2 regions of the Clostridium thermobutyricum genome follow, and region 1 is predicted to be linked to the other one. Evidence: predicted binding sites of a transcription regulator. Region 1 holds the regulator's gene; the other holds the start of a gene.
What was found. Region 1 encodes LexA, which represses DNA repair genes until DNA is damaged. Its sites were predicted from a motif close to CNAACANNTGTTNG; they were not measured.

Region 1 (11,828 bases):
TTTAAGATTAGGAATATCAACTGGACTTTATGGATTAACTCTTGTAAATTTATTAAATGATATAATGTTAGGAGATCCAGTAATTAGACAAGCATCTGTTGGTATGAAAGTAATAAATCCAGACTATATCAACATAATGACAACTGGACATCAACACTCATTAATAGCTCATTTACAAGATTACTTAATTTCAAGTGAAGCAACTAAATTAGCTAACTCAGTAGGAGCTAAAGGTTTCAGAATTATTGGATGTACTTGTGTAGGTCAAGATTTACAAGTTAGAGGAGAGCACTATAATGAAGTATTTGTAGGTCATGCAGGTAACAATTATACTAGTGAAGCTGTTTTAGCAACAGGTGGAATAGATCTTATAACTTCTGAATTTAACTGTACACTTCCTGGAATTGAGCCTATCGCAGAAAAATTTGATATAAAAATGATATGTCTAGATAATGTTGCTAAAAAAGCTAATGCTGAATCAGTTGTATATTCATATGAAGAAAAAGAGGAGATAACTAATAAAATTGTTAATGAAGCAATTAAAAGTTATTCAAAGAGAAGAGGTTCAATAGAATTAAATATTCCAAAAGATCATGGGCATGATGATGTTTTAACTGGTTTAAGCGAATCAAATCTAAAAGAATTTTTAGGTGGTAATTGGAAAGCACTTGTAGATTTAATTGCTAAAGGAAGAATAAAAGGTATAGCTTGTATTGTAGGATGCTCAAATCTTACTGCAAAAGGTCATGATGTATTTACTGTAGAATTAGCAGAAGCATTAATAAAGAAAGATATACTAATACTTTCAGCAGGATGTTCATCAGGTGGTCTTGAGAATGTTGGATTAATGTCTGCCAAAGCTGCTACAAAAGCTGGAGATAGTCTAAGAAAAGTTTGCGAAGAATTAAATATTCCTCCTGTATTAAACTTTGGACCATGTCTTGCTATAGGAAGACTTGAAATGATTGCAGCTGAACTCGCAGAATATTTAAATATAGATATTCCTCAACTACCATTAATTTTATCAGCTCCTCAATGGTTAGAAGAACAAGCTCTTGCTGATGGAGTATTTGGACTTACTCTTGGATTACCACTTCATTTAGCATTACCTCCATTTGTAGGTGGAAGTGAATTAGCTTTAAATTTATTTAGTGAAGGATTAAAAGAAATTACAGGTGGTCAATTAATAATTGATGGAGATGTAGATAACACTGCTAATAAATTAGAGGAAATAATTGAAGAGAGAAGAAAAGGTTTAGGATTATAATAAATAAAGCTCATCTTTTTAAGATGAGCTTTATCTATAATTTCTATATATTCCTACTAATTTTCCTAAAATCGAACAGTTTTCTACAATGATAGGTTCCATAGAATCATTTTCTGGCTGTAATCTTATATGATCTTTTTCTAAATAGAATCTTTTTATAGTTGCCTCTTCTTCAATAAGTGCTACTACAATATCACCATTATTTGCTGATGTTCTTTTTTCTATTATAGCTAAATCACCTTCATTTATTCCTGCTTTTATCATACTATTTCCATTAACTTTTAATATAAATAATTCATTATCATGCTTTACAAAATTTAATGGAAGAGTAAAGGTGTCTTCTATATTTTCAGTAGCTAATATTGGAGTTCCAGCAGTTATATTACCTATTATAGGTATTGATATCATTTCACGTTTAGGTTGCATAAATTCAACAATTTCTAAAGCTCTTGGTTTTGTTGGATCTCTTTTTATCAATCCTTTTTTTTCTAGTCTTTTTAAGTGTCCATGAACAGTAGAAGTTGACTTTAAACTTACCGCTTCACATATCTCTCTAACTGATGGTGGATAACCTTTGTTTTCAGTATATACTTTTAAAAATTCATAAATTTGACTTTGCTTATCTTTACCGTCTACCATTGTTTACACCTCACTTCTTACTAAAAATTATAGCATATAATTCCTCTCCAATCAAACTTATGTTCTTTTTATCTTTTTTTACATAAATAAACTCTATTTGATACTAAAACTGAAATTTGATATAATAGAATTCTAGTTTATCACAAAAGGTGGTGTAAAAATGACTAAAGCATTTATAGTTGACGAATTTTGCGATTTTTTAGATCCAACAAAAATTTGTGACAATTGCGGAGCATGTTTAAATTTAAGTAAATCCGATTTACAAGCAATTAAAATTGAAGAAATTGCAAAAAACATAGAAGAAAATGAATTAGTAGAATCAGATCTTGAAGATTCTGATTTTTTTGAAGATGAGTTTAATATTCCTAATTGGGAAGAACTTGTAGCTAAAGCTCAAAAAATAGATCCAAATATGGATAAAGAACTTATTGAAAAATCATTATTAGAAGCTTATTCTAATTTAAATGAAAATTTTAAAGAGCATTTAGAAATACCTTCGTATACTTTAGCTAACGAAGGTGAAGTAATGGCACTTGGAAAAGATGCTGCTGAAGAAGAGATAATTTATCTAGAAGATCTTAACTTAACTGAAGATATTTTAGAAAGTGATACTGAAGAACTTTTCCCAGGTGTAAGAAAATTAAAAACAAAAAAAATTTAATTATTCATATATAAAATCCTCACTTAAAATTAAGTGAGGATTTTTCTTTTGGTATAAAAAATCTTTTTTTTCAAAAACTAGTATTGTAATAACATTTATAAAGAGGAGAGATTTTCATGAAAATTAGAAAATTTAAAGCAATACTATTTATACTAGGAATTGGAATATCTATTTCATTTTTTGGATGCAATAATGTAAAAAACACTACTGATAACGTAGAAAAAAATGTAGAGCGGGGAATGAATAATTCAAAAAATAATTCTAATTCAATTAAAAAATCTATAAATAAAAATATACCACAATTTACAGAGTCAGAAATTTCAATAGATAATCAATATCTTATAAATGAATTAAATAAAAAAGGATTTGATGCAAAAAAAATAAAAGCTAATCCCAACCCATATGATGAATTATTCTCAGTACCACAAGAAGAAATTCAGGTAAATGGAGGATATATTTCTATATACCAATACGGAGTAGGAGATAAACTAAGAATGGTATCAGATCTTAACTCACTAAATGATAATGCATATCTATTTAGTCAAAATAAAGGTAATTGGGTACAAAATTTTCACCTTTATAAAAAAGGTAGAATTTTTGTAGTTTACGATGGAGCTGATCAGAAAATTTTAACTGCACTTTCAGAAATTTTAGGGAACAATATATAAATAAAAAAAATAAAAAGCTATAAACTACATAGCTTTTTATTTTTTTATTTTTGCTAAAGGATTACTTTTAACTGCTTCTCTTAAAGTATCATCATCTACATGTGTATATATTTGTGTAGTAGAAATACTTTCATGACCTAATATACTTTGTAAAGCTCTAATATCTACATCCCCATGTTTATACATAAGAGTTGCAGCTGTATGTCTAAGTTTATGAGGTGTATATTTTTGATCTCTAAGCCCTGCATCTTTAGTTGCATTTTTAACCATTATTTCAACTGTTCGTTTATTTATTCTACGTCCTCTATTAGATAGGAACAAAAATTCTTTATCTTCATCAGAACATTTTATGTCATCTCTATCCTTTAAATATTGATTAAGTGCATAAATACAAGACTCATTTAAGTATACAGTTCTTTCTTTATTCCCTTTTCCTATTATAGTTAATGTATCACCAGATATTTTTTCAAGTTTTATATTGCATAATTCAGATAATCTCATACCACAATTTAAAAAAAATGTTAATATGCAATAATCTCTACTATAATTTTTACTCTTTTTATTTAATGAATTTAAAAGAGTAAGACTTTCATCTAAATTTAAATATACTGGATGGCGTTTATTTATTTTAGGTGATTCTAATTCTATAGTAGGATTTTCATCTATAATTTTTGCTTTATTTTGAAGAAACTTAAAAAAAGATTTTAAAGTAGCAACTTTTCTAGCTCTAGCATAAGCACTGTTATTTCTATACCTCTCTAAAAAACTCATAAAAGCATAAAGTTCTGAAAGTTTAACTTTCTTTATAAATTCTCCATCTATATCACTTATTTTTATATCTTCAAATTCAATATCTTCTATTTCTTCTCTATATAATTTTAAAAATCTGAAAAACATTAATAAATCAATTCTATATGCATCTATAGTATTAATAGATTTACCTTTTATAGTTTCTAAATAATTCAAAAAATCTATTATAATAAGAGGCATTTCCTCATTCTTTTTTAAGTCTTTAAAATCGTATTTCATAATTGCTCCTTTCACTTAGTTATATTTCTATTTTATCACAAATAAAAATTGATTAAAATAGAGTAGTAGAACATACGTTCTCAAAATATAAAAACGTCATATTTACACCCTGTTTAACTTCAATCCAATCTCAAGCAAAATTATCTTTTATTTTTATATTGATCTTCTTTGACTTTAATTTTCTATTTTCATACTTAATTTCAATTAAGTTCTATAAAATTATTTTTACAAATTATAAAATTTTAAAAACATTCAAATTACAAATTATATGTAATTATGTAATTTATAAATATATTTTTTGTGAAATTATTCTTATGTAAAATAATTGAAAATAAGCACACAATAAAATAAATTACAATTTATATAAGTTTTAAACACTGCATATTCGTACTTAATTCAAACAGAAATACTTATTTTCAATTACAAAAGCATATTATTTCGCTAAATTGTTATTTAGCGAAATAAATTAGAGGCATTTTTATAAATTTAATTATAAATATTTCTAAAAATATATTATTTCAACCTATTCTATATGATCAAAATCTATTAATAACAACTTTTTAATTTAATAATTATAGAAAAATTTCAGTTTATGTAAATACAATAAAACTATTTTAAAAACAAATTTATTCCCGCTAATTTTTATTTTGATTTAAAATTCAATCGTTTACTTAATATATTAATTTAGCACAACAAAAAATCCTATCTAAAAAGATAAGATTTTTATTAATTATTTCATATTATATCTATCACTGCTAAGAATTTTTATCATTTCTTCTTTTATTTCTTCATAAGTAAAATCTCTAAAACCTGTATTTGATTCTTGGATTATTGTTTTAAAAGCTTTTTCACCACTTCCTTCTAGAATAAAAATTTTACCTTCTTCTAAAACAGAAATATTATTTCTATAATTTTCTTTTATTATCCAAATTTTAATTTTTGGGATATTAAATCCAAAATTATTCCACTTTTTTCTCATTTTTAAATATAAAAATGATATTTCTTCTTCCTTAGAACGTTTGTTCGTATTCGTGATTTCTGATAATTGTTCCATTGATTTAATTGCAAAAACAACCCCTGATGGAAAATTAAATATTTTATTACTATTTTTTACTGCAGAAAGTAAAAGAAGGTCAAACACACTCTCGATAGAAATTTTTTCACTAATAGAATTCTCAATAACATTAATTACATCATTTTTTAAATCTCTATTTTGTATTTTTTTAATATTAGGTATATTTTTAGTTTTTATTATATGATCTTTATACATTTTTTTATTATTACAAAGATAAAAATTACTTAAAAATACACTTTGCATATAATAATTATCTTTTTTATTTAAATTTTTTTCGTTTAAAGCTATTGCAACTAACCAGTCTTCTTCTGGAATTTCTAAATTTTCGTAAATTTCTTTTATTTCTTTAATGAACATCTCTTTAGTCTTTTTCTCTTCAATCCCTATATCTAAAGCCTTTAAATATTCATATTTCAATTCAAATCCTTTACTTTTTTGTTCTCGTATTACTTTCTTTGGTTTATACATATTTATAAATTCATTAAATCTCTTTGGATCATTTTTCATAAAAGAATTTCTATATTTTTTTATATTCGAATAACTCAAATTTCCATATTGGATCTTATCCCATTCATTATTGCTCATAAACTTTTCAACCACATTAAGTTTACCCCTTAAATGTGATAGTAATTTTCTATATTCTGTATAACTTAGTCCTAATAATTTGCTAGTTCTCTTCCCTAACATATTCGTATTCTCATTAGAAGCATTGATTGATTTTAGCCATTTAGCTAATGTACTAGGCTTGTTAGATTTTAAATCATAATCTAAAGTTTTTTTAAATATATCTATTATTAAATCTTCATTTTCACCATAAAAAAACTCATATAAATCATCATAACGCCCATACTTAACAATATGTGGTATATATTTTCTAAATTCTAAAGGATATTCATCTCCCAATTCATTTAATATTTTTCTAAATTCTTTTTTTCTACCTAACCCTTCTTTATCTCTCAAATAAGAAATTAATTTAAAAAAGTATTCTGAATCCTCTTCCAAACAGCTTCTAGCAAGCTCCAAATTTATATCTATATTATCATAATAAACACTTAATAAATGACAATAAAAAAATAATGTTTGAGATTTTTCATTATCAAATAGAAAATCACCTTGAATTGTATAATCAAATTCATCTAGCTCTCTATCATATTCTAAATTGTCAGAATTAAAAATATACTTAATACCCTTAACTATATTACTCATAAATATCAAATCTCCTTATTATGTATACAAGGCGCTATTCATTTAGCTTATGCACGCCTTTTAAAACAAGATGCGAATATTTCTTAATATCCTTAAAATCGCTTAACCATCTTTTACTATATAATATATATGTATATTATAAAATTTTATTCAAAAAAAATATGATCAAAATTATTTTGATCATATTTTGTATTAATCTATTTAAGCTCTTTTATAAACTGTATAAGATCATTTTTTATATATTCAGATTTTGAAAAACCTTTATTAAATACCCTTATTTGCTTATATTTAATATTATCCATTTCAAAATCTAATACATCTATTCTATCTCCTTTTATTATTCTATGTTCACGAACTCCTTTAAGCGCTATTTTAATTTCCATATTAACATCCTTTATTATTTATTTCTTTTCCACTCTTCTATTGCTTTAGCTATAGATAAAAGATATTCTTGTCTCTCATATTTTTCTAATATTAAAAACTCTAATTCTTCTTTACTCTGAACTAACTCTTGTAATTTAGAATAATTTGTTGAATTTTTTTCTATTTCAATGTCTAAATTAGCTAATTTGTCTTCTAATTTAGATATCACATCTTCAATCTCTTCAAACTCTTTTTTTTCATTAAATGAAAATTTTGGAGCTTTCTCTCCTTTTTGCTTAGGTTTTTCTTTTTTAACAGTATTATTTACTTTTTCTATTTCATTTTCTTCTTCTTTATTGTATATATAGTCACTATAATTCCCATGATATATCTTAATTTCTCCATTACCTTTAAAATTAAATATTTTATTACATATCCTATCTAAAAAATATCTATCATGAGATACTACTAAAACTACCCCATTATATTCATCTATAAAATTCTCTAGTATTTTTAAAGTTTCAATATCTAAATCATTTGTAGGCTCATCAAGAATTAAAAAATTTGGATTTTCCATAAGAACTCTAAGAAGCTGTAGCCTTCTCTTCTCTCCACCTGACAACTTTTCTATTAAGCTATATTGCATAGTTGAATCAAATAAAAATCTTTCACAAAGAGTTGAAGCTGATATTTTTGTACCATCATTTGTTGGTATATATTCTCCTCCCTCTTTGACAAAGTCAATTACTCTTAAATTATTATTTAACTCTTTTCCTTCTTGAGAAAAAGCTCCTATTTTAACTGTTTCTCCTATCTCAATATTCCCAGAATCAAATTCTTCTATTCCTTCTATTATATTTAAAAAAGTTGATTTACCAACTCCATTATCTCCTACTATCCCAATTCTATCTTCCTTAGTAAATATATAAGAAAAATCCCTTATTAATATTTTTTGATCAAACCTTTTATTTAAATTATATATTTCAAGTATTTTCTTTCCTAATCTACTTCCAACATAATTAATTTCTATATCTGTATTGTACTCATTATATTCTTTAGATACCAATTCATTAAATCTTTGTATTCTAGCTTTTTGTTTAGTTGATCTAGCTTTAGCCCCTCTTTTTATCCATTTAAGTTCTGTTCTTATTAAAGATTGTCTTTTAGTTTCTAAAGTCTTTTCTAATTCTATTCTTTCAACTTTTTTAGTTAGATATTTACTATAGTTTCCTTCATAAGTAAATAAATTTCCTCTATCTAATTCTACTATTTTATTAACAACTCTATCTAAGAAATATCTATCATGAGTTATCATAACTAAAGCACCAGATCTAGAATTTAAATATTCTTCTAACCATTCTATAGATTTGTAATCTAAATGGTTAGTTGGTTCATCTAATATTAAAAGATCACATGGTTTAATAAGTGCAGCTGCTAAAAATACTCTTTTTCTCTGACCTCCAGATAATTCTCTCATCTTTTGATTATAATTTACTATACCTAGCTTAGTTAAAATATTTTTAGCTGAAGTCTCTAATTCCCATAAATTCAAACTATCAATTTTACTTTGAAGATTTATTAATCTATCTTGTTTTTCATTATTACCATTATTTATTTCATCTAATAATGATTCATATTCTAATAAAATTTTCATTTCTTCAGAATCACTTTTAAATATTTGGTCTAATACAGTACAATCCTCTTCAACTTTTTCATTTTGGCTTAGATATTCTATTTTAACATTTTTACCTACAACTCTTTTCCCATCAAAAAATTCTTCTCTTCCTGAAATTATTTTTAAAAAAGTTGATTTTCCTGCTCCATTTATTCCTATAATACCTATTTTATCTTTATCATTTATACCTAATGAAACTTCTTTTAAAAGAACTTTTTCACTATAACTTTTACTTATGTTCTCTAAAGTTAATAAATTCATTTTTTTCTCCTTAATACGATAATTTATTTAATAGATATATTCTATCAAATTTTCTTTTTTATTTAAAGAAACTAATATTTAGCCTTAAAGGTAAGTTAAGGTCAGTGTAAAAGATAATTAATATAAAAAATAAAAATAGGTTTATAAAAACCTATTTAATATGTACTAGATAGCAACCTCTATTTTTTTAAAAGCTACTCTTTTATTTAATTTTAAAGTTTCTTTATCTAACTCTATCTTGTATATATTAGGACAATTAAACTCTCTCCATTTACGCATATATTTAGGTGTTGCTTCTATAGAGTAATGAAATTCTTCTTCAAAATCGTCTGTAAATTCTAAAAAGCTTAAATTAGATCTTGTATCTATATAAACATCATCTTTTTTTAAATTATTTAATAACGGATAAAAGAACTTCATTGGTATTTCATAATTATACATCCCTCTTTTAGTTTTTCCTTCATATATTACTCTTTTTATAAATCTATTATTTAATATATCTTCTTTATTAATAGATAACTTAAATATAGGTTCATTTAAAGAATTTTTATCTATTTTTATTTTTATCATGTCTCTAAACCTCATAATTTTAGAAGCTGTATTATTTTACAGCTTCTAAATAAATAATATTATAATTTCTTAAAAAAATCATTGACTACATTTTTAGAAAATTCTTCTATATCTATATTTTCTATACGATTTTCACTAACCCATTCACTACTTATTACATTTTTCCCAAGGTTCATAAAATCTTTTATTTTCCCTGTATAAATCATAAAAGTTTCGTTATTTTCATCATTAAATTCACCATATTCCTCTAAATCAAAAATAAGCGTATTCAAATCTTCTTTGATTGCATTATTTATACATTTCTCATCGGTTTCTTTACCTTTTTTACGTCTACCTACAAGTTGCCATTTTCCAGGATTTTTCTTCTTTCCTTTTTGAATAAGAAGAATATTATTAAAATCATCTTTTAATAATATTAAACATCCTATAATATTTTTCATAATTAGTCTCCTCCCCAAATCACTTAACTTAAATTAAAAATGAGTTTTCAATAATATATTTCGATAAAAAATGTCAAAATCCTTCTTTAAGTTAACTATATTTACTTTTTATATTATTAAATGAAATTTTATTAAAAAATATTTTGTATTAGTTAACCCTTTATTCATAATTGCAAACGTTTTTTATATGTAAAAATTACTAAAACGTTAACCTTTTCTTTTACTACTGATACATAACTAAATTTAGTAGTACAATACTATTATTGAGATATTTTTAATTTTAAATTTTTAATTTGGAGGTGTAATTTAAAAATGAAAACTTCCTTTAAAAACACGCTTAAAGTTTATTTTAGAGATTTAAAAGGTATAGTAAAAAATCCAATATCAATTTTAATTATATCTGGATTATGTATAGTCCCTTCTTTATATTCATTTCTTAATGTAATTGCTTGTTGGGATGCTTATTCAAATACATCTAAAATGCAAATAGCCGTTGTTAATAATGATAAAGGAACTACTTTAGATGGAACTAAATTAAATATAGGAGATAGTATAGTTTCACAATTAAAAACTAATACCGCTATTGGGTGGAGATTTGTAAATTCACAAGAAGGTAATATAGGATTAGCATCTGGAGAATATTATTCTGAATTAATAATTCCAGAGAATTTTTCAGAAAACTTAAAGACTATAACTTCAAATAGTCCTGTAAAACCAGAGCTTATATATAGGGTTAATACTAAGCTTGGTCCCGTAGCAAATAAAATAACTGAAGTTGCACAACAAAATTTATTAGCCCAAATAAGAAGTAGTGTTATGTCTGCAATAAGCAATCAGATTTTCACTAAATTAAATACATATGGGAATAAAGCTAAAGAAAATAAAGAGCAAATACTTCAGTTAAAAGAGGCGATTATAAATTTAAATGATAATATGAGCAATGTTCTTAATTCATTAAATAATGTTAGTCAAGGTTCTGGTGATTTAAGCGGATATTTATCAGCTATTAAAGAAACTTTCCCTAATATTAATAATGGATTAAGTCAAATTCAAAATAGTACTACCAACATTGGAAATATAGTTGGCAATACTCAAAGCTTATTGAATACTTCATTAAATAATATCACTTTAAACTTAAATGACTCCGAGTCATTTATGAATAATATACTAGGATTATTAAAAAATATTAAAAATACTTCTAACAATTCAAATGCAACTGTAACAGGTACACTAAATCAAGTTAAAAGTAAATTGAATTTAATAAGTTCTAATTTAAATACAATACTAAGTTTTTTAAATAGTATAGAACCAAATATCAATAATCCTAATATAAAAAATTTAACACAAAAAACAAAATCAACTTTAGCAAGTATAAATAATGAAAAAGATCAAATAATAGCTGCAATTAATGAAAGCACTTCTTCTGGAAAACAATTAAGTGATACAACTTTAAATTCCCTTATAGATGCTGCTTCATCTACTTCAAATGCTATTAATAATGTAAATTCATTTTATAGTAATACAGTTAAAGGTGAGCTTAATTCAATATCTAACAACTTAGTAAAAACTACTAGTTCAGCAGAAAACTTAATAACTGAGACTCAAACATTAAATTCTAAAATAGAATCAATAATTACTTCTTCTAGTACTGGTAGTAGTTTAGCTAAAACTACAAGCAACAATTTAACTAATTATTTAAATGAATATAGAAATATAATTCATGAACTTGCTTCTAAATTATCTAGTGTAAATAATAAAGATATAAATACAATTATTGCACTATTACAAGGAAATCCAATTGTTATGGGAGATTATGTTTCAGCACCTTTTAATTTTAAACATGAGTCAATTTATCCTGTTGCTAATTATGGATCTGGAATGACTCCTGTTTATAGTGTTCTTGCTTTTTGGGTTGGAGTTCTACTTTTAAGTTCACTTCTTAAAACAGAACCACCATATTTTGAAGGCATTGAA
Region 2 (11,828 bases), 270 kb from region 1:
TTAATGAGCCTATGATAACAAAGAAAAAAGAAAAAGACTTAAATGAACAAGAAAAAAATATAGTTCATAGCGAAATTGAAAATAGTATATTAGAAAGCAAAAAAGAAGATGAAGGAAAAGAATATATAAAACCATCCTTAGAACTTCTTAACATAAATAAAGACACAGAGCTTAATGGAAGTGATAAAAAAGATCTAATAAAAAGTGCTCAAAAGTTAACTAGTACACTTTTAAGTTTTGGAGTTGAAGCTGAAGTAAATCAAGTAACAAAAGGACCTTCAGTTACAAGATTTGAACTTCAACCAAGTCCAGGAGTAAAAGTAAGCAAAATAGTTAACCTTGCAGATGATATAGCTTTGGGACTTGCTGCATCAGGAGTAAGAATAGAAGCACCTATACCAGGTAAATCAGCAATAGGAATAGAAGTACCAAATAAAACGCAAACTCCAGTATTTTTAAGAGAGGTTTTAGAAGTAGATGACTTTATAAAAACTGATAAAAAATTAGCTATAGCATTAGGAAAAGATATTGGTGGAGAATGTGTAATAGGTGATTTAAGTAAAATGCCTCATACTTTGATTGCAGGAGCAACAGGATCAGGTAAAAGTGTATGTATAAATACATTGATTGTAAGTTTATTATATAAATATTCTCCAGATGAAGTAAAATTACTTATGGTAGATCCTAAAGTAGTAGAGCTTAGTGTTTATAATGGGATACCTCATTTATTAATACCAGTAGTAACAGATCCTAAAAAAGCAGCAGCAGCTCTTAACTGGGCAGTAAATGAAATGACAAGAAGATATAAACTTTTTGCAGATTCTGGAGCAAGAAATATAGATTCATATAATCAATTATTTAAAAAAGGTATTATTGAAGAAAAATTACCTTATATCGTAATAATAGTTGATGAGCTTGCAGACCTTATGATGGTATGTGCAAATGATGTTGAAGATTATATAGGAAGGCTTGCTCAAATGGCAAGAGCAGCTGGAATGCATTTAGTAATAGCAACTCAAAGACCTTCAGTAGATGTAATAACTGGGGTAATAAAAGCAAATATTCCATCAAGAATATCTTTTGCAGTATCATCTCAAATAGATTCAAGAACAATATTAGATAGTAGTGGAGCAGAAAAATTACTAGGAAAAGGGGACATGCTTTATTATCCTGTTGGAGAAAATAAGCCTTTAAGAGTACAAGGATGTTTTATTTCAGAAGAAGAAGTAGAAAAAGTTGTAGAATTTGTTAAGAAAGATTCTGATGAAATAAAATATGAAGAAGATATAATTGAACATATTCAAAAAGAAACAGAAGGAAATGGAAAGTTATCTGGAAATGGTGAAGATGTAGATGAACTTCTAGGAGATGTTATAAAAACAGTAATAGAATTTAATCAAGCCTCAACCTCTTTTATACAAAGAAAATTTAAAATAGGATTTAATAGGGCATCTAGAATAATGGATGATTTAGAAGAAAGAGGAATAATATCAGGAAGAGATGGAAGCAAACCAAGACAGGTGTTAGTAACTAAAGAAGAATATTATGGGGATGTTTACGAAGAAGTAGAATAGAGGATAAAAATTTACTTGTAATAGAATTAAAAGAGATATAAAATAAAATAAGCGATTGAAACACAGGAGGAAATTAGTTTTGGCAAATTATAAAGTAGGAATGGTAAGTTTAGGTTGTGATAAAAATAGAGTGGACTCTGAAATAATGTTAGGAGTAATGAATAAAACTTACACTATAACAAACAATCCAAAGGAAGCAGACATAATAATTGTTAATACATGTGGCTTCATAGAAAAAGCAAAGCAAGAATCAATAAATACAATTTTAGAAATGGCAAGATATAAAACTGAATATAAATGTAAGCTTCTTATAGCAACAGGATGTTTAACACAAAGATATGGAAAAGAGCTACAAGACTTAATGCCTGAAATAGATATAATGCTAGGAGTTAATGATTATGAAAAAATAGATAAATTAATCCTAGATTTTATAGATAACAATGAGATAGTTTCAAAGGTAAATTATTCTGATGAAAATATAAATGAAGGAATAAGACTTTTAACTACAGATAAAAGTACAGCATATATAAGAATAGCTGAAGGTTGTAATAATTTTTGTACTTATTGCATAATACCTAAAATAAGAGGTAAATTTAGAAGTAGAAAAATGGAAAATATAATTGAGGAAGCAAAGACTCTTGTAAAAAATGGAACAAAAGAAATAATTCTTATAGCTCAAGATACAACTATGTATGGAAGTGATATATATGGTAAGAAAAATTTACATGAACTTTTAAGAGAATTATCTAAAATAGAAGACTTAAAATGGATTAGAGTTTTATATTGCTATCCAGAAGAAATTTATGATGAGTTAATTACAGAAATAAGCGAAAATGATAAAGTAGTTAAATATTTAGATTTACCAATACAACATATAAGTGATAAAATACTTAAGCTTATGGGAAGAAAAACTACTAAAAAAGATATATTAGATAAAATAGATCTTTTAAGAAATAGAGTAGAGGGAATTGTACTAAGAACATCTCTTATTGTTGGATTCCCAAATGAAAGTGAAAAAGAATTTAATGAGTTAAAAGAATTCCTAGAAGATAAGAAATTAGATAAAGTAGGAGTATTTAGTTATTCCAGAGAAGAAGGAACACCAGCTGCAATTATGGAAGGGCAGGTAGACGAAGAAGTTAAAAAAGCTAGAGAAGAAGAGCTTATGCTTTTACAAGGAGAAATTTCAGAAAAAATTAACTTATTGAAAATAGGAAAAATTTATGATATTCTTGTTGAAGGAAAGAATGGAGAATATTATTATGGTAGAAATTACGAAATGGCTCCTGAAATTGATGGAAATGTATTCTTTAAAAAAGGATGTGAAGAAGTTAAAAAAGGAGATTTCGTAAAAGTGAAAATAGAAGAAAATGCTAAATACGATCTAATAGGAGTTGGTATATGTGAATCTTGCAAATAAATTAACACTAATAAGAATATTATTAGTTCCGATATTCCTAGTATTTATAATAGCTAAAGGTATACCATATGGAACTTTTATTGCAACTTTCATATTTATTCTTGCATCATTAACAGATAAGTTAGATGGATACATAGCAAGAAGTAGAAATCAAATAACTAATTTTGGAAAGTTTATGGATCCACTAGCTGATAAATTACTAGTAACTGCAGCATTAATATCATTAGTTGAATTAGGATTAGTTCAAGGATGGGCAGCTATAATTATTATAGCTAGAGAATTTGCTGTTTCAGGACTTAGAACATTAGCAGCATCAGAAGGAAAGATAATTGCCGCAAGCTGGTGGGGAAAAATAAAAACAGTAATACAAATAATAGCTATAATATTACTATTAATAGAAGTAAATATAAGTACATCTACTACTCTTATAAAAATGGTTGCAAATAGTAAGGTATTAGAATATGTGTTTACTTCATTACCAACAATAATGATGAATATTGCTGTTATAATAACAGTTGTTTCAGGTTGGGACTATTTTAGAAAAAATAAAGGTGTAATATCAACAAATAAATAATTTAAAAATAAGAGGGGTTAATTTCCCTCTTATTTTTATCTAATTAACAAATTACATTAAATGTAATAAAAGTAAAAAACTTATGTATATTTTATATAAAAAATGTTGACTATATTAAGTGTATAATATATACTAAATATATAAGAACGTAAGTTCGTACAGGAGGGAATGTGTATTATGAGTAATATAGATGTTAATAAATTAAAAGCTATAGAATCAGCAATGGGACAAATAGAAAAGCAATTTGGTAAAGGTGCAGTAATGAAGCTTGGTGAAAAAGCATCATTAGATATAGAATCAGTTTCTACAGGATGCTTAGATCTTGATATAGCATTAGGAATTGGCGGAGTTCCAAAAGGAAGAATAATAGAAATATACGGACCAGAAAGTTCAGGTAAAACAACTGTAGCTCTTCACATAGTAGCAGAAACACAAAAAAAAGGTGGAGCAGTTGCATTTATAGATGCAGAGCATGCTTTAGATCCTTCATATGCTAGAAACTTAGGAGTTGATACGGAAAATCTTATAGTTTCTCAACCAGATACAGGAGAACAAGCATTAGAGATTACAGAAGCATTAGTTAGATCAGGCGCAATTGATACAATAGTTATCGACTCGGTTGCAGCACTTGTTCCAAGAGCAGAAATAGAAGGTGAAATGGGAGATTCTCACGTAGGTTTACAAGCAAGACTTATGTCACAAGCTTTAAGAAAACTTGCTGGAACAATAAATAAAACTAACTGTGTAGCTATATTTATAAATCAGCTTAGAGAAAAAGTTGGAGTAATGTTTGGTAACCCTGAAACTACACCAGGAGGAAGAGCATTAAAATTCTATGCTTCTGTAAGAATGGATGTTAGAAGAATAGATTCTATAAAACAAGGTGAAGGAATAGTAGGTAACAGAACAAGAATTAAAGTTATAAAAAATAAGGTAGCTCCTCCATTTAGACAAGCAGAATTCGATATAATGTATAATGAAGGTATTTCAAGAGAAGGAAATATCGTTGATGTAGGAGTTAAAGAAGGAATAGTTCAAAAAAGTGGAGCTTGGTTCTCATATGGGGATATAAGACTAGGCCAAGGAAGAGAAAATGCAAAAGCATACTTAAAAGAAAATCCAGAAACTGCATTAGAAATTGAAAATACAATAAGAGAAAAATACAATTTACCAAAAATGGAAGCAAAATTAGAAGTAGCAGTTTCAAATGAAGAAAAAGAAGATAAATAGTATATTTTAGAGGGGACAAAATGTCCCCTCTTTTTTATAAAAATAATAAAAAAGAGTATTTAAAAATAAAATTGAAAAAGAGAGGAAAATAGAGATTGATAGAGATAATTATCCTATTAATGCTTTATATCGCTTAACTTGACATAATTTTAATTTTAATATACAATAATAACAAATACTGGTTTATCATATTCAAGAATAACCGTGAATGAATATGACACCAACTATGCTAACACAAAAAAATAAAAGCTTAGGAGGTGTTATTAGATGACACTAGGTATTATTGGATATATAGTAGTACTACTGATATTAGCAGTAGTAGTATATAAAACAATTCAAACAAAATCAAAAAATAAAATTGAGGCTCTAGAAAAAGAAGCAGAAATGCTTTTAGAAAATGCCAAAAGAGAAGCTGAATCTAAAAAGAAAGAAGCCATTTTAGAGGCGAAAGAAGAGGCTCATAAATTAAGAAATGAATTAGAAAAAGATTCTCGTGAGAGAAGAAATGAAATTCAAAGACTTGAGAGAAGATTAATTCAAAGAGAAGAATCTCTAGATAAAAAGAATGATCTTTTAGAAAAGAGAGAAGAAACACTTAATAAAAGAGTGATAGAAATTGAAAAGCTAGAAGAAGAAGCTAAGGAACTTTATTCAAAGAGAAGAGAAGAACTTGAAAGAGTTTCTAATCTTTCAAGTGAAGAAGCAAGAGAAATTCTTCTAAGTGAAATCAAGAAAGAAATATCACACGATGCAGCTATAATGATTAAAGATATTGAAAGCAGAGCTAAAGAAGAGGCTGATAAGAAGGCCCGTGAAATTATAACTACTGCTATTCAAAGATGTGCTGCTGATCATGTTTCAGAAACAACTGTTCATGTTGTTGCGCTACCAAATGATGAAATGAAGGGTAGAATAATAGGTAGAGAAGGAAGAAACATTAGGACTTTAGAAACTTTAACAGGGGTAGACTTAATAATAGATGATACTCCAGAAGCAGTTATTTTATCAAGCTTTGATCCAATTAGGAGAGAAGTTGCTAGAATAGCACTTGAAAAGTTAATAGTGGATGGTAGAATACATCCAGCAAGAATCGAAGAGATGGTTTTAAAAGCTCAAAAAGAAGTTGAAAACAACATAAAAGAAGAAGGAGAACAGGCTACATTAGAAACATCTGTTCATGGTCTTCACCCAGAGATTACAAAACTACTTGGAAGATTAAAATATAGAACTAGCTATGGACAAAATGTGTTAAAGCATTCTGTAGAAGTTTCATATTTAGCTGGATTAATGGCTTCAGAATTAGGTTTAGATGTTACTCTAGCTAGAAGAGCAGGATTACTACATGATATTGGTAAAGCTGTAGATCAAGAGCAAGAAGGTCCACACGCATTAATAGGTGGAGATTTAGCTAAGAAATACGGCGAATCAGAATTAGTAGTTAATGCTATTTCTGCTCATCATGGAGATGTTGAAATGCAATCATTAGAAGCGGTATTAGTTCAAGCAGCTGATGCTATATCTGCAGCAAGACCAGGAGCAAGAAGAGAAACATTAGAGGCATATATTAAGAGATTAGAAAAGTTAGAAGAAATAGCTAACTCATATGAAGGTGTAGAAAAGTCATATGCCATTCAAGCTGGTAGAGAGATTAGAATTATGGTTAAACCAGATCAAATTGACGATGCTGGGGCTATAGAACTTTCACGTAATATAGTTAAGAGTGTCGAAGAACAACTAGAATACCCAGGACAAATTAAAATCAGTGTAATTAGGGAAACTAGAGCTATTGATTTTGCGAAATAAAATTAGAAGCTTCATCTTATATTAGATGAAGCTTTTTTATATTTACATATAAAAATAAATTGAAATTAAAATAATAAATGATATTCTAATTAATTTATTATTATTAAATAAATGATAATGAAAAGTTTAATTAAAAATAAGAAGCAATAATAAAATTAAATTTGAATTTACGTTGATTAATATTTCTATTTAAAGAGAGATATGTATAGATAAATATGATAATTATAAGTTGAAAACTGTAAATAATATACTTACAGTTGAATGAAAGGGTGTATTATATTAAAATAAAAATAAAAATTAGAATAATATAGAAAAAATAATTCAAAAAATTGTAGAAAAATAAAGGAATTTATAATTTAATGTAGAATATATATAATATGCCATTAGATGGTTATAAAAATAATTGTAAACGATTTGTAAAACTAGGGAGGAAGACAGAATGGAAGTATTAAAGGTATCAACAAAATCAAGTCCAAATTCAGTAGCAGGAGCTTTAGCAGCTATAATAAAGGAAAAAAATTCTGTAGAAATACAGGCGGTGGGAGCTGGAGCAATAAACCAAGCAATTAAGGCAATTGCTATTGCAAGAGGATTTGTAGCGCCAACAGGTAAAGATATAATTTGTATACCTGCTTTCACAGATATAGAAATTGATGGAGAAGAAAGAACTGCAATTAAATTAATTGTACAACCTAGATAAGAGTTCCAATAGTGGAAAAGGTATCGATATAATGTAATAAAATATATTATGAATGGTTGAAATTATAATTAAAAAAGTTTATAATGAAGAAGTTAATAGAGATTAACGAATAATAAGTAAAGAGGTGTATTTGCATGGTATCTAAAGAGGTTTTAGTAAAAAATGCTACTGGTTTACATGCTAGACCAGCAACGTTATTAGTTAAAAAGGCTTCATCTTTTAAATCAGATGTAAGCATAGAGTTCAATGGTAAAAAAGCTAACGTTAAAAGCTTAATTGGAGTTTTATCATTAGCAGTTACTGCAAATTCAACTGTAACTGTTATGGCTTCAGGAGATGACGAAGCTTTAGCTGTTGAAGAAATAGCAAAATTAATAGAAACTTTAGAAGACTAATTAAAAGGACTCCAATGGGAGTCTTTTTTAATGTATATAAATAAATTAAAGATTAAAACTAATAATATAATATAAAATAATAATGAATGAGTTTTTCAAAAAGAGTGAAAAAAATAGAAAAGTATGTTATAATACGAATGAAAATATAAAAAGTAAAAAATATATTCGTATGGAGGTATAGAATGAGAAATATTTATAATACACCACTTAACACAAGATATGCATTAAAGGAAATGAGCTACATATTTTCTGATGACATGAAATTCTCAACATGGAGAAAGCTTTGGGTGGCTTTAGCAGAAGGAGAAAAAGAACTTGGGTTAAATATAACTGAAGAGCAGTTAGATGAGCTAAGAGCGAATATAAATAATATAAATTATGATGAAGCAATAAAAAAAGAAAAAGAAGTAAGACATGATGTAATGAGTCATGTTTATGCATATGGACTTCAATGTCCTAAAGCTAAAGGAATAATACATTTAGGCGCTACAAGTTGTTATGTAGGAGATAATACTGATGTAATTATTTTAAGAGATGCTTTAGAATTAGTTAGAGATAAAATTGTTACAGTTTTAGATAGATTAAGCCGTTTTGCTATGGAGTATAAAGGAATGCCTACTTTAGGATTTACACATTTCCAACCTGCACAATTAACAACTGTAGGAAAAAGAGCTACTCTTTGGATGCAAGATTTAGTTATGGATATAGAAAATATAGAATTTGTATTATCTACTTTAAAATTAAGAGGAGTAAAAGGAACTACAGGAACTCAAGCTAGCTTTATGAATCTTTTTGAAGGTGATGAGGAAAAAGTTAAAGAGTTAGATAGAATTGTTGCTAAAAAAATGGGATTTGAAAAAAGTTATGGAGTAACAGGGCAAACTTATCCAAGAAAGCTTGATTCAATAGTTTTAAATACATTATCAGAAGTTGCACAAAGTGCATATAAATTTAGTAATGACTTAAGACTTTTACAAAGTATGAAGGAAATGGAAGAGCCTTTTGAAAAGCATCAAATAGGTTCATCTGCTATGGCATATAAGAGAAATCCAATGAGAAGTGAAAGAATGGGTGCTCTAGCTAGATATGTTATCGTGGATTCTTTAAACCCAGCTATAACAGCTTCAACACAATGGTTTGAAAGAACATTAGATGATTCTGCTAATAAGAGAATATCAGTAGCAGAAGCCTTCTTAGCATTAGATGGTGTGTTAAATCTTTATATAAATATTTCTGAAAACATGGTAGTTTATGATAAAGTAATAAGAGCTCATGTAAATAATGAACTTCCATTTATGGCTACTGAGAATATAATGATGGAATCAGTAAAAAGAGGTGGAGATAGACAAGAACTTCATGAAAGAATAAGAATTCATTCAATGGAAGCAGCTAAGAGAGTTAAAGGTGAAGGTCTTGATAATGATTTAATTAAGAGAATAATCGCTGATGATTCATTTAAATTAACTGAAAAAGAAATTTTAGATATAATAGATCCAAAATTATTTACAGGAAGAGCAGAAAGTCAAGTTGTTGAGTTTATAGATGAATATGTAAATCCAATAATAAATAAACATAAAGAAGCAGTAGAAATAAAAAGTGAAATAAATGTATAAGAAAAAACTCCCTATTTAAGGGAGTTTTTAATTTATAAAAATATTATATATTCTTAAGATTATTAATTATATTTCTAAACATATAAAAAATTATGTAAACCTAAAATAAAGGTTTAATAATATAATATAAATTAAATTCACAAATAAAATTTATTTTATAAACTTCAATAAGAAAGAAATAGATGATAAAATAAAGTATAACATATTACTTTGGAGATGATAGATTTGAAAGATAAAATTGCGATATTAGGGACTAAAGATGGGGTTGGAAAAACTTTAATTAGTTTATGCATAGGAAAATATTTAAAAAACAATAATATAGATGTACAAGCCTTTAAAGGGTTAGAAGTTAGTAAAAATGAGTATTCAATAAATAAAGATTTGAAAATAGGATATAATGAAAAATTAAAAAGTGATTGCTTTGGAAATGAAGTAACGGTTGATAATAATCCAATATTTATACATAAAAATAAAGAAAATAAAACTAAAGTTTATGTAAATGGTAAAAGTTATGCAAAAACAGAAGAGTTTAATTATAAAGAGTTAAGAGCTGATTTTGAGGAGTTTATGTATAATTCTTTTAATAATTTAAAAGAAAAAAAAGATTTTATAATAATAGAAGGTTCTGGGGAATGTTTAGAATATGTAGAGAGAGAAGAGGAATTTTTAAATTTTAAATTTTGTAAAAATGTTCAATCAGATATTATATTAATAAGTGATTTTGAGGATAATAATTCTTTTGCTAATATATACGGAAATCTTTCACTTATAACAAAAGAAGATAAAAAAAGAATAAAAGGAATAATAGTAAATAAATATAATGGTGATTTAGAGTATTTAAAAAAAGGATTATCTAAATTAGAAAAAAGAATAAAAGTACCTTTTTTAGGAGTAATGCCAGAGATAAATACAAATATTTTAACGGAAGAAGAATATGGTAAAAACTATAGATTTGATAAAAAGAGAGACTTAATAATAGGTGTAGTAAAACTACCATTTTTATCACATATATCAGATTTTTATTCATTTGAAGATGAAAAAGAAGTAAAAATGTTACTTATAGAAAAGCCAAATCAAGTTGATATAGCTGATTTTATAATTATTCCTGGTAGTAAAAATATAATTAAAGATTTAGAGTTTTTAAAAGAAAGCGGTTTATATGAAAAGATAATAAATGCTTCTGAGAATGGCAAGACTATAATGGGAATCTGTGGTGGATTTCAAATGTTAGGTGAAGAGATAGAAGACCTTTATAGCATAGAAAATAAAGGAGCTAAATTTAAGGGGTTAAATCTTATTCCTCTAAAAACAACTTATACATTTGTAAATAAAACTACTATAGCAAAAGGAAACATATGTAATATGGATAATATTCTTAAGCCTTTATCAGATTCTAAAATTTATGGATATGAAGTTATAAATGGAGATAGTGATATGCTCGAAGGAGCAGAAGCTTTTATGGTAGATAAATTAAACAATGTAATAGGTCTTTCTAATAAAGAAGGAAATGTATTTGGAACATTTATGCATGGTGTTTTTGAAAGTAAAGAATTTAGAAGAGGGCTTTTAAAAATATTAAAAGAAAGACACGGTGTAGTAACAAGTAATAAAAATTTAGAAGAACAATCATTTAAAGAATATAAGGAAAAAAGATTTGATGAGTTCTATAAAATTTTTAGTGAAAATATTGATTTAGATAAGTTAGGAAAAATATTAAAAGGGGAAAATATGTAAATATTTTCCAGGAAATAATTTTATAAAAGGCTGTATAATGTTTAAATAATTCTATTAAGAAGTATAAAAAAATAGAATTAAAAACTATACAGCCTAATTTTTTTATAAAGAAATTAGAGTATTGTGGAAGTTATTTGAAATACCTAACCATTCTCTAAATTCTAATAATTCTTTGTTTGGAATTCCGTTTAAATTATCTAAAGCATTCTCTACTTTTTCTATGTGGTCTAATATTATTTGGTAGTTATTATATACTTTATCTTTTCCTAGTACATGATCTTTTAGAATATCAAGATAAACAAAAACAACTAGAATATCTTCTGAAAAAAATTCTTTTTTAACATTAAATCCTAAATTCTCAATAGATTCATGTATTAATGTGTTTAGGTTTTCATTGTTTTCTGAAAGACGTTCTAATATTTTTCTTTCAATAACATTGCTGTTATTTTTTATTCTTTTTAATTTAGTAAGTCCCATAAATAATACACCCCTTTAAGTTAATCTATAAATTTTCATAAGTTATACTTCTTAATAATAATATTCGAGTAAATAACCTGTTTTCCTTCATAAAAATGGAAAAAATTCAAAAATGTTATATATATAAAATAGAGCTTTAAATATAGAGAATATTTATTATAAAGTTAAAAATATAGCTTATAAAATATTAAACTGTAAACAAAAGAATAATTATATAAAATTTGAATATCTATAAATATAAAAATTAAAGTTAGGAGTAGTATTTTGTTTGATGAAGTATTAAGAGGATTAATATACTTTTTTGGAAA

Region 2: a site for LexA is predicted at 3,712-3,725, ahead of recA (recombinase RecA). Genes of this name have one in related genera too.

The regions. Positions count from the first base shown of each region.
Region 1 is NZ_KB850956.1:1,358,063-1,369,890, forward strand. Features, by position in the region: gene cooS (anaerobic carbon-monoxide dehydrogenase catalytic subunit) at 1-1,267, shown strand, start outside; gene lexA (transcriptional repressor LexA) at 1,298-1,906, opposite strand; gene HMPREF1092_RS06310 (hypothetical protein) at 2,067-2,567, shown strand; gene HMPREF1092_RS06315 (hypothetical protein) at 2,684-3,235, shown strand; gene HMPREF1092_RS06320 (tyrosine recombinase XerC) at 3,272-4,264, opposite strand; gene HMPREF1092_RS06325 (DUF2828 family protein) at 4,995-6,545, opposite strand; gene HMPREF1092_RS06330 (hypothetical protein) at 6,743-6,928, opposite strand; gene HMPREF1092_RS06335 (ABC-F family ATP-binding cassette domain-containing protein) at 6,943-8,844, opposite strand; gene HMPREF1092_RS06340 (hypothetical protein) at 9,010-9,414, opposite strand; gene HMPREF1092_RS06345 (NUDIX hydrolase) at 9,474-9,854, opposite strand; gene HMPREF1092_RS06350 (YhgE/Pip domain-containing protein) at 10,167-11,828, shown strand, end outside.
Region 2 is NZ_KB850956.1:1,087,893-1,099,720, forward strand. Features, by position in the region: gene HMPREF1092_RS05015 (FtsK/SpoIIIE family DNA translocase) at 1-1,574, shown strand, start outside; gene rimO (30S ribosomal protein S12 methylthiotransferase RimO) at 1,654-2,994, shown strand; gene pgsA (CDP-diacylglycerol--glycerol-3-phosphate 3-phosphatidyltransferase) at 2,978-3,568, shown strand; gene recA (recombinase RecA) at 3,746-4,798, shown strand; gene rny (ribonuclease Y) at 5,066-6,601, shown strand; gene HMPREF1092_RS05040 (stage V sporulation protein S) at 7,041-7,301, shown strand; gene HMPREF1092_RS05045 (HPr family phosphocarrier protein) at 7,436-7,696, shown strand; gene purB (adenylosuccinate lyase) at 7,879-9,309, shown strand; gene HMPREF1092_RS05055 (cobyric acid synthase) at 9,535-11,043, shown strand; gene HMPREF1092_RS05060 (hypothetical protein) at 11,146-11,520, opposite strand; gene HMPREF1092_RS05065 (DedA family protein) at 11,785-11,828, shown strand, end outside.